One region of the Mesorhizobium sp. B283B1A genome, then DNA from elsewhere that is predicted to be linked to it. Evidence: predicted binding sites of a transcription regulator. Region 1 holds the regulator's gene; the other holds the start of a gene.
What was found. Region 1 encodes HrcA, which represses chaperone genes, less so after heat shock. Its sites were predicted from a motif close to GTTAGCACTCNCNNNNNGNGAGTGCTAAC; they were not measured.
Positions count from the first base shown of each region.

Region 2: a site for HrcA is predicted at 1,865-1,893, ahead of groES (co-chaperone GroES). Genes of this name have one in related genera too.

Region 1 covers NZ_JAIUIQ010000034.1:47,652-53,543, forward strand. Annotated here, with positions in the region: gene LB577_RS24580 (glutathione S-transferase family protein) at 1-100, opposite strand, end outside; gene cysK (cysteine synthase A) at 276-1,256, opposite strand; gene LB577_RS24590 (LysE family translocator) at 1,438-2,055, opposite strand; gene LB577_RS24595 (PQQ-dependent sugar dehydrogenase) at 2,202-3,578, opposite strand; gene LB577_RS24600 (hypothetical protein) at 3,651-3,848, opposite strand; gene hrcA (heat-inducible transcriptional repressor HrcA) at 3,918-5,000, opposite strand; gene rph (ribonuclease PH) at 5,209-5,892, shown strand, end outside.
Region 2 covers NZ_JAIUIQ010000014.1:991-6,882, forward strand. Annotated here, with positions in the region: gene groL (chaperonin GroEL) at 1-1,384, opposite strand, end outside; gene groES (co-chaperone GroES) at 1,453-1,812, opposite strand; gene LB577_RS14055 (hypothetical protein) at 2,059-2,292, shown strand; gene LB577_RS14060 (DUF1488 domain-containing protein) at 2,359-2,625, shown strand; gene LB577_RS14065 (hypothetical protein) at 2,802-2,993, opposite strand; gene LB577_RS14070 (hypothetical protein) at 3,033-3,239, opposite strand; gene LB577_RS14075 (diguanylate cyclase domain-containing protein) at 3,391-4,461, opposite strand; gene LB577_RS14080 (LacI family DNA-binding transcriptional regulator) at 5,023-5,892, shown strand, end outside.

The sequences.
Region 1 (5,892 bases):
TCTTCGGCACGTCGATCTGCTCGAACGGCGCGTTCGCCAGCGCCAGCGCCGCCTCGACGACGAAGCCGCCGCTGCCGGGCCGTGTGTAGAGTTTGTACATCGGATTCTCCCCCGGCCCGCACCAATCAGGCCGTAGGCGATATGGACCGGAAGCAGGGTTATGCTCAAGCGGGCGGCGGTCGCCACGGCTGGTTTTTCAGCGGGCCAGATGGCTGGTCGATGCAGAACTTTCTATGCTGTCGGGCGAAGGATCTCGGCGCTTAAGTTCCGCGCGCCTACGCCCCCAGCCCTTCGAACAGGATCGTCGACAGGTAGCGTTCGGCGAAGTCGGGGATGACCACAACCAGGGTCTTGCCCTTGTTTTCCGGCCGCGAGCCGACGACGATTGCCGCCTGCAGCGCGGCACCCGATGAAATGCCGACCGGCACGCCTTCGAGGCGGGCGACGAGACGGGCATTGGCGACGGAATCCTCGTTCGAGACCTTGACGATCTCGTCATAGATCGTGGTGTCGAGGATTTTCGGCGCGAAGCCGGCGCCGATGCCCTGGATCTTGTGCGGACCGGGCTGGCCGCCCGACAGCACCGGCGATGCCTCCGGCTCGACGGCGACGACATGCAGCGAGGGTTTGTGCTTCTTCAGCACCTGGCCGACGCCGGTGATGGTGCCGCCGGTGCCGATGCCGGCGACGAAGATGTCGACCCCGCCATGCGTGTCGTTCCAGATCTCCTCGGCCGTCGTCTTGCGGTGGATCTCCGGGTTGGCCGGGTTTTCGAACTGCTGCGGGATGATCGCGTTGGGGATGGTCGCGGCCAGCTCGTCGGCCTTGGCGATGGCGCCTTTCATGCCTTTCGGGCCCTCGGTCAGCACCAGTTCGGCACCGAGCAGCGCCAGCATCTTGCGGCGCTCGACCGACATCGTTTCCGGCATGGTCAGGATCAGCTTGTAGCCCTTGGCGGCGGCGGCGAAGGCGAGCGCGATGCCGGTGTTGCCGGAGGTCGGTTCGATCAGCGTGGTCTTGCCGGGAGAAATCTTGCCGGCCTCCTCCAGCGCCTCGATCATCGCCACGCCGATGCGGTCCTTGACCGAAGCGATCGGGTTGAAGAATTCGAGCTTGGCGACGAGCTTGGCGACGATGCCCTTTTCCTTGGCGAATTTGTCGAGCCGCACCAGGGGTGTGTCGCCGATCGTGTCGGTGATGGAATTATAGATGCGGCCGCGGCCGGGGGCGCGGGCGGAGGTGACAGGCTTGTTCATTGGTTTCGCTCCCAGGAGTCAGGCAAGTAATTTCAGGCAATTGGCGGCAAAGGGCCTTCGGTCGCGCAAGATAGACCGTCAGCGAAGAATATCCGAGTGGGGCGCATGTCTAAAGCGCCTCCGTCTCGGAAAACCGTTTTCCGAAAAGGCCGATATCTGGAATATTTTGGCCGAGCAGAGGCTATTGGCGGGCGGCGATCGCCGCCGCGGCGCCGACCATGAAGCCGGCGGCGGTGCGGTTCAGCACCTTCAGCGCACGCGGCGATTTCAGGAACCAGCGCGCCTTGGCGGCCAGCGCAAGGTAGGGCACCGGCACGACGAATAGGACGACGATCGTCAGCGCGACCAGAATGCCGTAATCGGCCAGCGTGATGGTCTTCAGGTCGACGATGGTGGGCGTGATCGCCAGGTAGAAGATCATCGTCTTCGGATTGCCGAGCGTGACGGTCAGCCCGGCGACGAAACTCGACGCCAACCCGCCCTTGCCCTTCTTCGCCTCGACGGTTTCAGCGGTGATACCGGCGGTCCAGAAACGCCAGCCGAGAAAAGCCAGATACGCGACGCCGGCCCATTTGATCGCCAGGAACACCATGCCGAAAGTCTGCGCGACGAAGGCGAGGCCGAGCACCACGGCGGTCAGGTAGGTGAGGTCGCCGAGCATCAGGCCAAAGGACATGGCCAGCGATGAACGGAAGCCGGAGCCGAGCGCCCGCGCGACCAGCGCGGTGACGCCGGGACCGGGAATGGCGGCGGCGATGCCGAGGGCGGCACTGTAGGCGAGAAAGCCGGTGAGGGTCATGGCTGGTGGTCCCGGATTGGCCTGCCTTGTCGCATGGAACGGGCCAGAATTGAATTCTCTGGGGTCGGAATCCATTGCACCAGACATCCGAGATACGTCGCGCTGGCCCCCTCATCCGGGTGAAGGGGCTGCGCCGCCCTGCAGGATCAGGAACGGCCGCCATCGTAGGTCACGCGCCAGATGGTGCCGTTGCCGTCTTCGGTCACGATCAGCGCGCCATCCTTGGCCACCGTCACGCCGACCGGCCGGCCCCACACCTCGCCGTTGGAGACGACGAAGCCGGTCATGAAATCCTCGTATTCGCCGGTCGGCTTGCCATCCCTGAACAGCAGGCGCACGACCTTGTAGCCGGTCCTGTTGCCGCGGTTCCAGGAGCCGTGCAGGGCGACGAAGGCATCGCCGCGGTATTCCCTCGGAAATCCCGCGTCCGCGGGCAGGTCCTTGCCGTCGTAGAAGGCGATGTTGAGCGGCGCCGAATGCGCCTGCATCAGCACATCGGGAATATCGACCTTGCCGGCAAGGTCGGGGCGCTCGCCGTTGTGGCGCGGATCTTCGTTGTTGCCGATATAGTACCAGGGCCAGCCATAGAAGGCGCCTTCCCTGACCGATGTGGCGTATTCGGCTGGCACATTGTCGCCGAGCGCATCGCGCTCGTTGACGACGCACCACAGCGCGCCGGTCGCCGGCTGGACGGTCATGCCCGAGCAGTTGCGCAGGCCGGTGGCGACGGTGCGGCCGTTCTTGCCGTCGGGGTCGAAGGCCTGCACGTCGGCGCGTCCCTCTTCGGAGCCCCAGCTGGCGCCGAGCGGCTTTGACTTGACCCATGCCTCGAGTCCGCCTCTCGGGTTCTTGCCCATTTCCCCGGCGGCGTTCGAGCCCGAGCCGACCGACAGATAGAGCGTCTTGCCGTCAGGCGAAAAGGCGATGTCGCGCGTCCAGTGATGGTTCGAGGGAATGTCGTCGACGATGGTTTCCGGGTCGGCGGATGCCTTGAGGTCGCCATTGCGGTAGGCAAAGCGCACGATGCTGTCGCTGTTGGCGACGTAGACCCATTGCGGGTCGCTGCCCGGCGGGTAGAAGGCAATGCCGTAGGGCTGGTTGAGATCGCCGGCGAAGATGCTTTTCTCGGCGGGTTTGGCGCTGCCCTCGGTCAGGCGGTAGACGCGGACCTGGTTGGCTTCGCTGTCGGCGACGAACAGGTCGCCATTGGGTGCTGTGCGCACCACCCGCGGATTGTCGATGCCCGACGCGATCAGCTCGGCTGAAAAGCCTTCCGGCAGTTGGGGTTTGGCGTCCGCCGGCCTTTCGGCAAGGCCGGCGCTGTTCGAGGCCGACTTGGCGACATTGGGCTTCGGCAGGTCTTCCGGCTTGATCAGGCGGCGCACGCCGGGCTTGTCGGCGCGCCAGTCGCCAAAGGCGGCCGGACCCTTCAGCACCGGCTGATCGGCCTGCTGGGCGAACGCCGCGGTCGCGAGGAGCAGTGCGGAAAGCCCCAGTCCGGCCATTCGGGTCCCAGCGATCATTGTCGTCCCTCCACCTGGTCGCGAAGGAAATCAACGGCCGGTTTGTCCCTGGGTTCCGTCTTGCTTCCGGGTTCAGGTCCCGGCGGCGTAAAAATCGTCGTCGAGGCGCTTTTCCAAGGCGACGAGATCCGCCGGCAGCGGCAGGCCCATGGCGCGCATTTCGCGCAGCTTCTCGCGCAGCTGTTCCTGGATTTCGTGCTGGTCTTCCGGCTGGTTGACCATTTCCTCCAGCAGCAGGCTGATCCGGGCCTTGAACTCTTCGAGCGCCATTCTTTTTCTCCTTGGCGGCCAGGAAGCGCAGGAAGTCGCCGCTCGCAGGCCGGCTGAATATCAATACACCTAGCGCAGCATGCGCGATATCAGCTGTGCCGTGTAATCCACCATCGGCACGATGCGCGCGTAATTCAGCCGGGTCGGGCCGATGACGCCGAGCGCGCCGACGACGCGGGCATCCTTGTCGCGATAGGGCGCGACCACCAGCGACGAGCCCGACAGCGAGAACAGCTTGTTTTCCGAGCCGATGAAGATGCGCACCCCTGATCCCTGCTCGGCCAGGTCAAGCAGCTGGATCAGCCCATCCTGCGTCTCCATGTCCTCGAACAGGTGCCGCAGCAGTTCGATATCGGCCTGCGCGGTGACGTTTTCGAGGAGGTTGGCCCGGCCGCGCACGATGAGCCGCGCCGGCAGGCCGCTTTCGGCGCCCGCCCATACCGCCAGCCCCTTCTCGACGAGATCCTGCGACAGCGTGTCCAGCGCTGCCCTTGTCTCTTCCTTGATGCGAGCGATCTCGGTCCGTGCCTCGGCCAGCGTGCGGCCTCGAATATGCGCGTTGAGGAAATTCGAGGCCTCGTGCAATTGCGAGACGGTGATGCCGGCGGGCAGCTCGACGACGCGGTTTTCGACGTCGCCATTCTGCGACACCAGCACGGCAAGTGCCTTGGTCGGCTCCAGCTGGATGAATTCGATGTGCTTCAGCGCCACCTCGTTCTTGGCGGCCAGCACCAGGCCGGCGCCGCGCGACATGCCCGACAGCATCTGGCTGGCCTCGGTCAGCATATGCTCCAGCGTCGCGCCCGAGCCCGAGGCCCGCACCTGTGCCTCGATGGTGCGGCGCTCCTCGTCGGAGAGGTCGCCAAGTTCCATGAAGGCATCGACGAAGAAACGCAGGCCGGCCTGCGTCGGCAGCCGGCCGGCCGAGATGTGCGGCGCATAGATCAGCCCGAGATGTTCCAGGTCGCTCATCACATTGCGGATGGTAGCCGGCGACAGCGAGGAGGGCAGGATGCGCGACAGGCTGCGCGAGCCCACGGGCTCGCCATCCCTGAGATAGGAATCGACGATGCGCCGGAAGATGTCGCGTGAGCGCATGTCGAGTGATTGAAGTGCGGGCGATTGCGAACTCGGATCGACTGCCTTGGTCATACGGCCAAAAACCTCCTTGTTCAGGATATAGACTTCGGCACGGTGGGCGCAACCCGGTGTCTGCATCAGATCGCCCGGCGTCTGCGTCAGATCGCCCGGCGTCTGTGTACGGCCATTTTCCTTTGCGCCCTAGGCTTGGTGAGGCTACAAGCCGGCCACGAATCCGAAAAAATGCCGATTTTGAAGAAATAACGGGAAAGAAGCCTGAATGCGCCCCTCCAAACGCCAATTCGACGAAATGCGCGCCATCTCCTTCGAGCGCGGCGTCTCCAAGCACGCCGAAGGCTCGTGCCTGGTGAAGTTCGGCGACACCCATGTCCTGTGCACGGCGAGCCTCGAGGAGAAGGTGCCGGGCTGGATGCGCAATTCCGGCAAGGGCTGGGTGACGGCCGAATATGGCATGCTGCCGCGCTCGACCGGCGAGCGCATGCGCCGCGAGGCATCCGCCGGCAAGCAGGGCGGCCGCACGCTGGAAATCCAGCGTCTCATCGGCCGTTCGCTGCGCGCCGTGGTCGACCTGCAGGCGCTGGGCGAACAGCAGATCACCGTCGACTGCGACGTCATCCAGGCCGATGGCGGCACCCGCACCGCCTCGATCACCGGCGGCTGGGTGGCGCTGTACGACTGCCTGCGCTGGATGGAAGCGCGGCAGATGACCAGCGTTTCCAAGGTGCTGAAGGACCATGTCGCGGCGATTTCCTGCGGCATCCATGACGGCCAGCCGGTCATCGACCTCGATTACATCGAGGATTCATCGGCCGGCACCGACGCCAATTTCGTCATGACCGGCAAGGGCGGCATCGTCGAGATCCAGGGCACCGCCGAGGGCGAGCCGTTCTCCGAAGGGCAGTTCGCGGATTTGATGGGCCTGGCCAAGAAAGGCATCCAGCGC
Region 2 (5,892 bases), on a different contig from region 1:
CTTCGACGCCGGAATTCTCGGCGATCTGGCGGATCGGCGCTTCGAGCGCCCGCAGAACGATCGAGATGCCGGCGGTGACATCGGCATTGGCGCCGTTCAGGCCTGATAGCGCCGATTTGGCGCGCAGCAGAGCCACGCCGCCGCCGGGCACGATGCCTTCCTCGACCGCCGCGCGCGTTGCGTTCAGCGCGTCGTCGATGCGATCCTTCTTTTCCTTCACTTCCGACTCGGTGACGCCGCCGACGCGGATGACGGCAACGCCGCCTGACAGCTTGGCCAGCCGCTCCTGCAGCTTTTCCTTGTCGTAGTCGGACGTCGTCTCCTCGATCTGGCCCTTGATCTGGGCAACGCGCGCCTGGATGGTCGCCTTGGTGCCGGCGCCGTCGACGATCGTGGTGGTGTCCTTCTCGATCAGCACGCGCTTGGCGCGGCCGAGCATCTCGATGGTGACGTTTTCAAGCTTGATGCCGAGATCCTCGGAGATCATCTGGCCTGCCGTCAGCACCGCTATGTCTTCCAGCATCGCCTTGCGGCGGTCGCCGAAGCCCGGCGCCTTGACCGCCGCGACCTTGAGGCCGCCACGCAGCTTGTTGACGACCAGCGTGGCCAGCGCCTCGCCTTCGACGTCCTCGGCGATGATAAGCAACGGCCGGCCGCTCTGCACCACGGCTTCGAGGATCGGCAGCATCGCCTGCAGATTGCCGAGCTTCTTCTCGTGGATGAGCACATAGGGCTCTTCCAGCTCGACACGCATCTTGTCGGCATTGGTGACGAAATAGGGTGAGAGATAGCCGCGATCGAACTGCATGCCCTCGACGACGTCGAGCTCGGTTTCGGCGGTCTTGGCTTCCTCGACGGTGATGACGCCGTCATTGCCGACCTTGTCCATCGCCTTGGCGATCATGGCGCCGACGCTGGCATCGCCATTGGCGGCGATGGTGCCGACCTGGGCGATCTCGGCCGACGACTTGACCTTCTTGGCCTTGGCCTTGATTTCCACGACGACAGCGGCGACGGCCTGGTCGATGCCGCGCTTCAAGTCCATCGGGTTCATGCCGGCGGCGACCAGCTTGGCGCCTTCGCGCAGGATCGAGGCGGCCAGCACGGTTGCCGTGGTGGTGCCGTCGCCGGCGAGGTCATTGGTCTTCGAGGCCACTTCGCGCACCATCTGCGCGCCCATGTTCTCGAACTTGTCGGCAAGCTCGATTTCCTTGGCGACGGTGACGCCGTCCTTGGTGATGCGCGGCGCGCCATAGGCCTTGCCGATGACGACATTGCGGCCCTTGGGACCGAGAGTCACCTTGACGGCGTTGTTGAGAAGCTCGACGCCGCGCAACATGCGGTCGCGCGCGTCGGTGGCGAATTTGATTTCCTTGGCAGACATTTTTTCAATCCCGTTCGTGTGAGTGGACCCGTTCGCCACCGAGCCGCCGAAGCTCGGTGTCTGCCGGGTCAGGCGGCCTTCTTGGCCGCAGGTTTGTCGGTGACGGCCGTCTCGCTCTTGTCGATGACGCCAGTCTCGCTCTTGTCGATGACGCCCATGATGTCGGCTTCCTTCATGATCAGAAGGTCCTCGCCGTCGATCTTGACCTCGGTGCCCGACCATTTGCCGAACAGGATGAGGTCGCCGGCCTTGACGTCGAGCGGCACAAGCGCGCCGTTTTCGTCGCGTGCGCCGGGGCCGACGGCGATGACTTCGCCTTCCTGCGGCTTTTCCTTGGCAGTGTCGGGGATGATGATGCCGCCCTTGGATTTGATATCGCCTTCGGCGCGCCGGATGACGACGCGATCGTGGAGTGGCCGAAACTTCATGAGAACTTCTTTCTGGGGCCGGCTTAGGCGGCCGCACCCATCCTATAGGCGCTTTGGCACTCGATAGATAGGAGTGCCAAAATTATTCGCGACCAAAATTAAATATTGAAAAGTATTATTTCGGCACCCGGTTTCGTGGTACCCCAAACCGGTCAAATAATTCAAAAAATTGAATTTTGCCGGTCGAGTGCCTATTTATCGGACAAGTTCACTTTCACGATTTCAGGGCACAAGGAGATTTCCACAATGGCCGACGGCAATCAGACGATCATGGAAAAAGCTGAAGCCCGCTTTGTCGACAAGCAGAAGAAGACGGCGGAGCGCAACAAGGCCACCGCCGAGTACATGTCCGAGGCAAGGGCCAGGGAGATCAAGACGGCAAGGCTGAGGCAATTGCGCCTGGCCAAGGAAGAGGCCGACCGCGTCGCGGAAGCCCTGAACCCGACGCCGAAGAAGAAGCGGGCTGTGAAGAAAGCCTAAGCAATTCCAGGAAAAGTGCGAAGCGCTTTCCCTTGGGAATGGCGCCAAAACAAAGGAGGCAAGAACATGAGCCTGACCTTTCCTAACCGCAGCCGCAGCTATGACGAAGCCGGCAAGCGGATCCGCTTCGTCGGCCATGACGGCATGTTCCAGATTTCCTTTTCCGTCGCCGCCGACGCGATGACCAAGATCCAGCCGCGAACCAGCGCCACCGAAGCCGGCTACCTCGCCACCTTCGACATCGAAAGCAGCGTCATTCGCGATGTGGCGTCGAAGGCCTACGACCGCACACGCAAGAGCATGTATGTGTTGACATCGGACGATTTCGGCTGAGACCTGCTTCCGAATGCGGTGAACCGGATCAGGGCTTGCGTTCTGCTCCCCGCATTGCAGTTGCACTGACGGCCAATGCATGTCGCCCAAAAGTACCTGGGGTTTGGGAAACGACATGAAAACAAAGACCTAAAGCAATTCGCATGAATCCGCTTCAGCACGACGCGATTTAGGAATCAGCCCTTTCGTTCCGCCCTCTCCCGGCGTTTGACGTCGCGGACATTCATCTGCACCACCATGTCCTCGGCATCGCGCGGGCTCATGCCCACCATCACTCTTTGCCGCACCACGGCGGGCTGGCCGGTGAAGACATCGATGATGGTCCAGCTCTGGGGAAGCTCCATGCGCAGTGCGTAGCGATTTGCCATCTGGCATCCCGTCTTTCGGCCCGGCCGCTCTGTCGAGCCTCAACCCTTGATCAAGAAAAATACGGCAGCCAGGATCATTACCGTCCAGGCGATGACCGACAGCTTCAACGCCATGCCGCCATGCGTGACCAGGATCTCGCGCAGTCGCGGCACGATACCCGCCGGCCGGGCTCGCACCGCCGCCCCGGCGGCGGGCGCCTTGACGCCCTGTTTCCCAAAGACCGGCAGCAGCGACGGTTCACGCACGAAGATGGCCTCGAATGTCAGGGAAAAATCGGCAGCAAGGATGCTCGCGTGACTTCCATAGCACTCTTTTCGCGAACGCCCGCATGCCAAATCGAAAATAGCGCTACAGAACCGATGGAACAATGATGCTAGCCGGAACCGCGGTTGACGCTCAAGCGGCGGCGCTGCGACCCTTCACGCCGGGCTCGGCCTTGAAGATGCGGAACGTGTTGCGGCCTGCCGCCTTGGCGGCATAGAGCGCGGTGTCGGCGTGCTGGAACAGGTCGCAGGGCGGACCCGCATCGGTGAAGGCGATGCCGATCGAAGCGCCGAGCCTGAGCGACTGGCCGCGGACGGCAAGCGGCTTGCCCATCACCTCGATGAGGCGGCGCGCCACGCTGGAGACGGCACTTCGATCGAGATGCGGCCCAAGCAGCACCGCGAACTCGTCGCCGCCGACGCGCGCCACCAGTTCCGCTTCTCCGCAGCCGCCGGCAAGACGCTCGGCCGCCGCCTTCAGGCATTCGTCGCCGACGACATGGCCGAACGTGTCGTTGACCGCCTTGAACCCGTCGAGATCGACCAGCAGCAACGCGCCGAGCGCACGGCTTTCGTCGGCATGGGCAAGCCGCGCCTGGAAGCGGCCGCGATTGGCGAGTCCGGGCATGGCGTCGAATTCGGCGAGATAGCGCATCCGGTCCGAGAGGATCTTTTCCTCGGTGATATCCTGTTTCATGCCGAAGATGCGCACCGGCACGCCTTCTTCGCACTCGACGGTGGCGGTGATACGGATCCAGCGGCTGCGGCCGGCGAAGGTAGTGATCTCGGCATCGAGGGTAAAACCACCGCGCTCTTCGATCGCACGGCCGCGCATCGTCTCCAGAACCTTGCGCGAACTCTGCGGATAGCATTCCAGCGCCGCCTTTCGATCGAGCACCGAGCCCCGCGGCAGGTCGAACAGATCATAGACGACATCGGTCCAGGTCAGTTGCTCGTCGGGCAGGCTGCACTCCCAAACGCCGATGCGCGCGGCCACCGAGGCGCGGTCGAAGATCTTGCGGCTGTGGGCCAGCGAAACATCCTGCCTGGCGATGAGTGCGGCCTGCGCCGCGACTTCGGCCTTGAGCCGGGCGATGGTCGCGGCGTCGCCGCGATCCTCTGAACTGTCCTGCCCTGCCCGGCCGCCACGCCGCGAGCCATCGGCCCCCGCCGGGCCTTTCGGGGTGTAGGACGTGTCGGGCATGGCAAAACTCCTGGCGAGCGGCCACCATGGCGCCGAAGCGATTAAAACTTCGCTCACAATCCGTGGGTTTCTCGCCCCCACGGGAGCGGCTACGGCACGCGCACATTTTTCAAGTCTTTGGCGATAGTGTCATGCATTGTCTAATGTAGCGCTGGTCGACCCCCACTCCGTCTCGGCTTCGCCGAGCCACCTCTCCCCCGATCGACGGGGTAGAGGAAAGGCGCCAAGCTTCTTGCCGTCAACGCGCGTCCAGCAACGCTCCCTTCCTTTCCCTCCGGAGGGGGGAAAGGTGGCGCTGCGAAGCAGCGACGGATTGGGGGAACCACGTGGCAATCAAGCCTCGGGCCGGGGCGAGGAATCAAAGTCTTGCTAGCCTCAGCCCTTTCTCTTCCCACCGACAGACCTTCGCCATTTTTCCCTCTTGAACGCTCACCCAATCTGGCCTAGCCTTGGCTTGAGAAAAGGTTTTTCCAAACATTTCCGATCAAGCTCGGCCATCGACCGGGCTTTGTTTCGACCTGTAAGAGAAAACCTTTTCTCAAGCTAAGGATTTTCGGCGCGATGCCATCGGACGATCAGCCTGTCCCGGTCTTTCCCAAGCCTGTCACCTTGCGTGACGTGGCCGCGCAGGCCGGCGTCAGCGTCGCCACCGCATCGAAGGCGCTTAACGACCAGGGGCGCATGACCGCCGAGACCCGCGAGCGCATCCGCGAGACGGCGCGCAGCCTCGGCTTCCGCCCCAACAGCCTGGCGCAGAGCCTGCTTCGGCGCCGAAGCTTCACCGTCGGCCTGCTCACCAACGATACCTATGGCCGCTTCTCGCTGCCGCTGATGTCGGGCATTTCGGACGCGCTGGTCGACAAGGGTGTCTCGGTGTTCCTGTGCAATGTCGAGGAGGATCCGCGGCTCGGCCAAATGCATGTGGACGCCATGCTCGACAAGCGCGTCGACGGCATCATCGCCACCGGCAAGCGCATCGACCGCCATCTGCCGATCGATCTCTCCAACCTGCGCGTTCCGGTGATCTATGCCTTTACCCAGCCCGATCCGGACGCCGTCGCCTTCGTCTCCGACGACGCCGGCGGCGCGCGGCTGGCCGTCGAGCATTTCTGCCGGCTCGGCCGCCGAAGCATCGTCCATGTCAGCGGACCGGCGAGCTTTGCCGTGGTCCACGCCCGCGCCCAGGCCTATCGCGACGTGCTCGCCGAAAACGGCCTGCCGGTCACCGAACCCCTGCTTGGCTCCTGGTCGGAAGCCTGGGGGCACCAAGCGGTGGCGCAGCTGTTCGACGGCAAAAGCGACAGGCCGGACGCCGTCTTTTGCGGCAACGACCAGATCGCGCGCGGCGTCATCGATGCGTTGCGCGAGCGCGGCCTCGACGTGCCCAAGGATGTCGGCGTGATCGGCTTCGACAATTGGGAGATCGTGGCG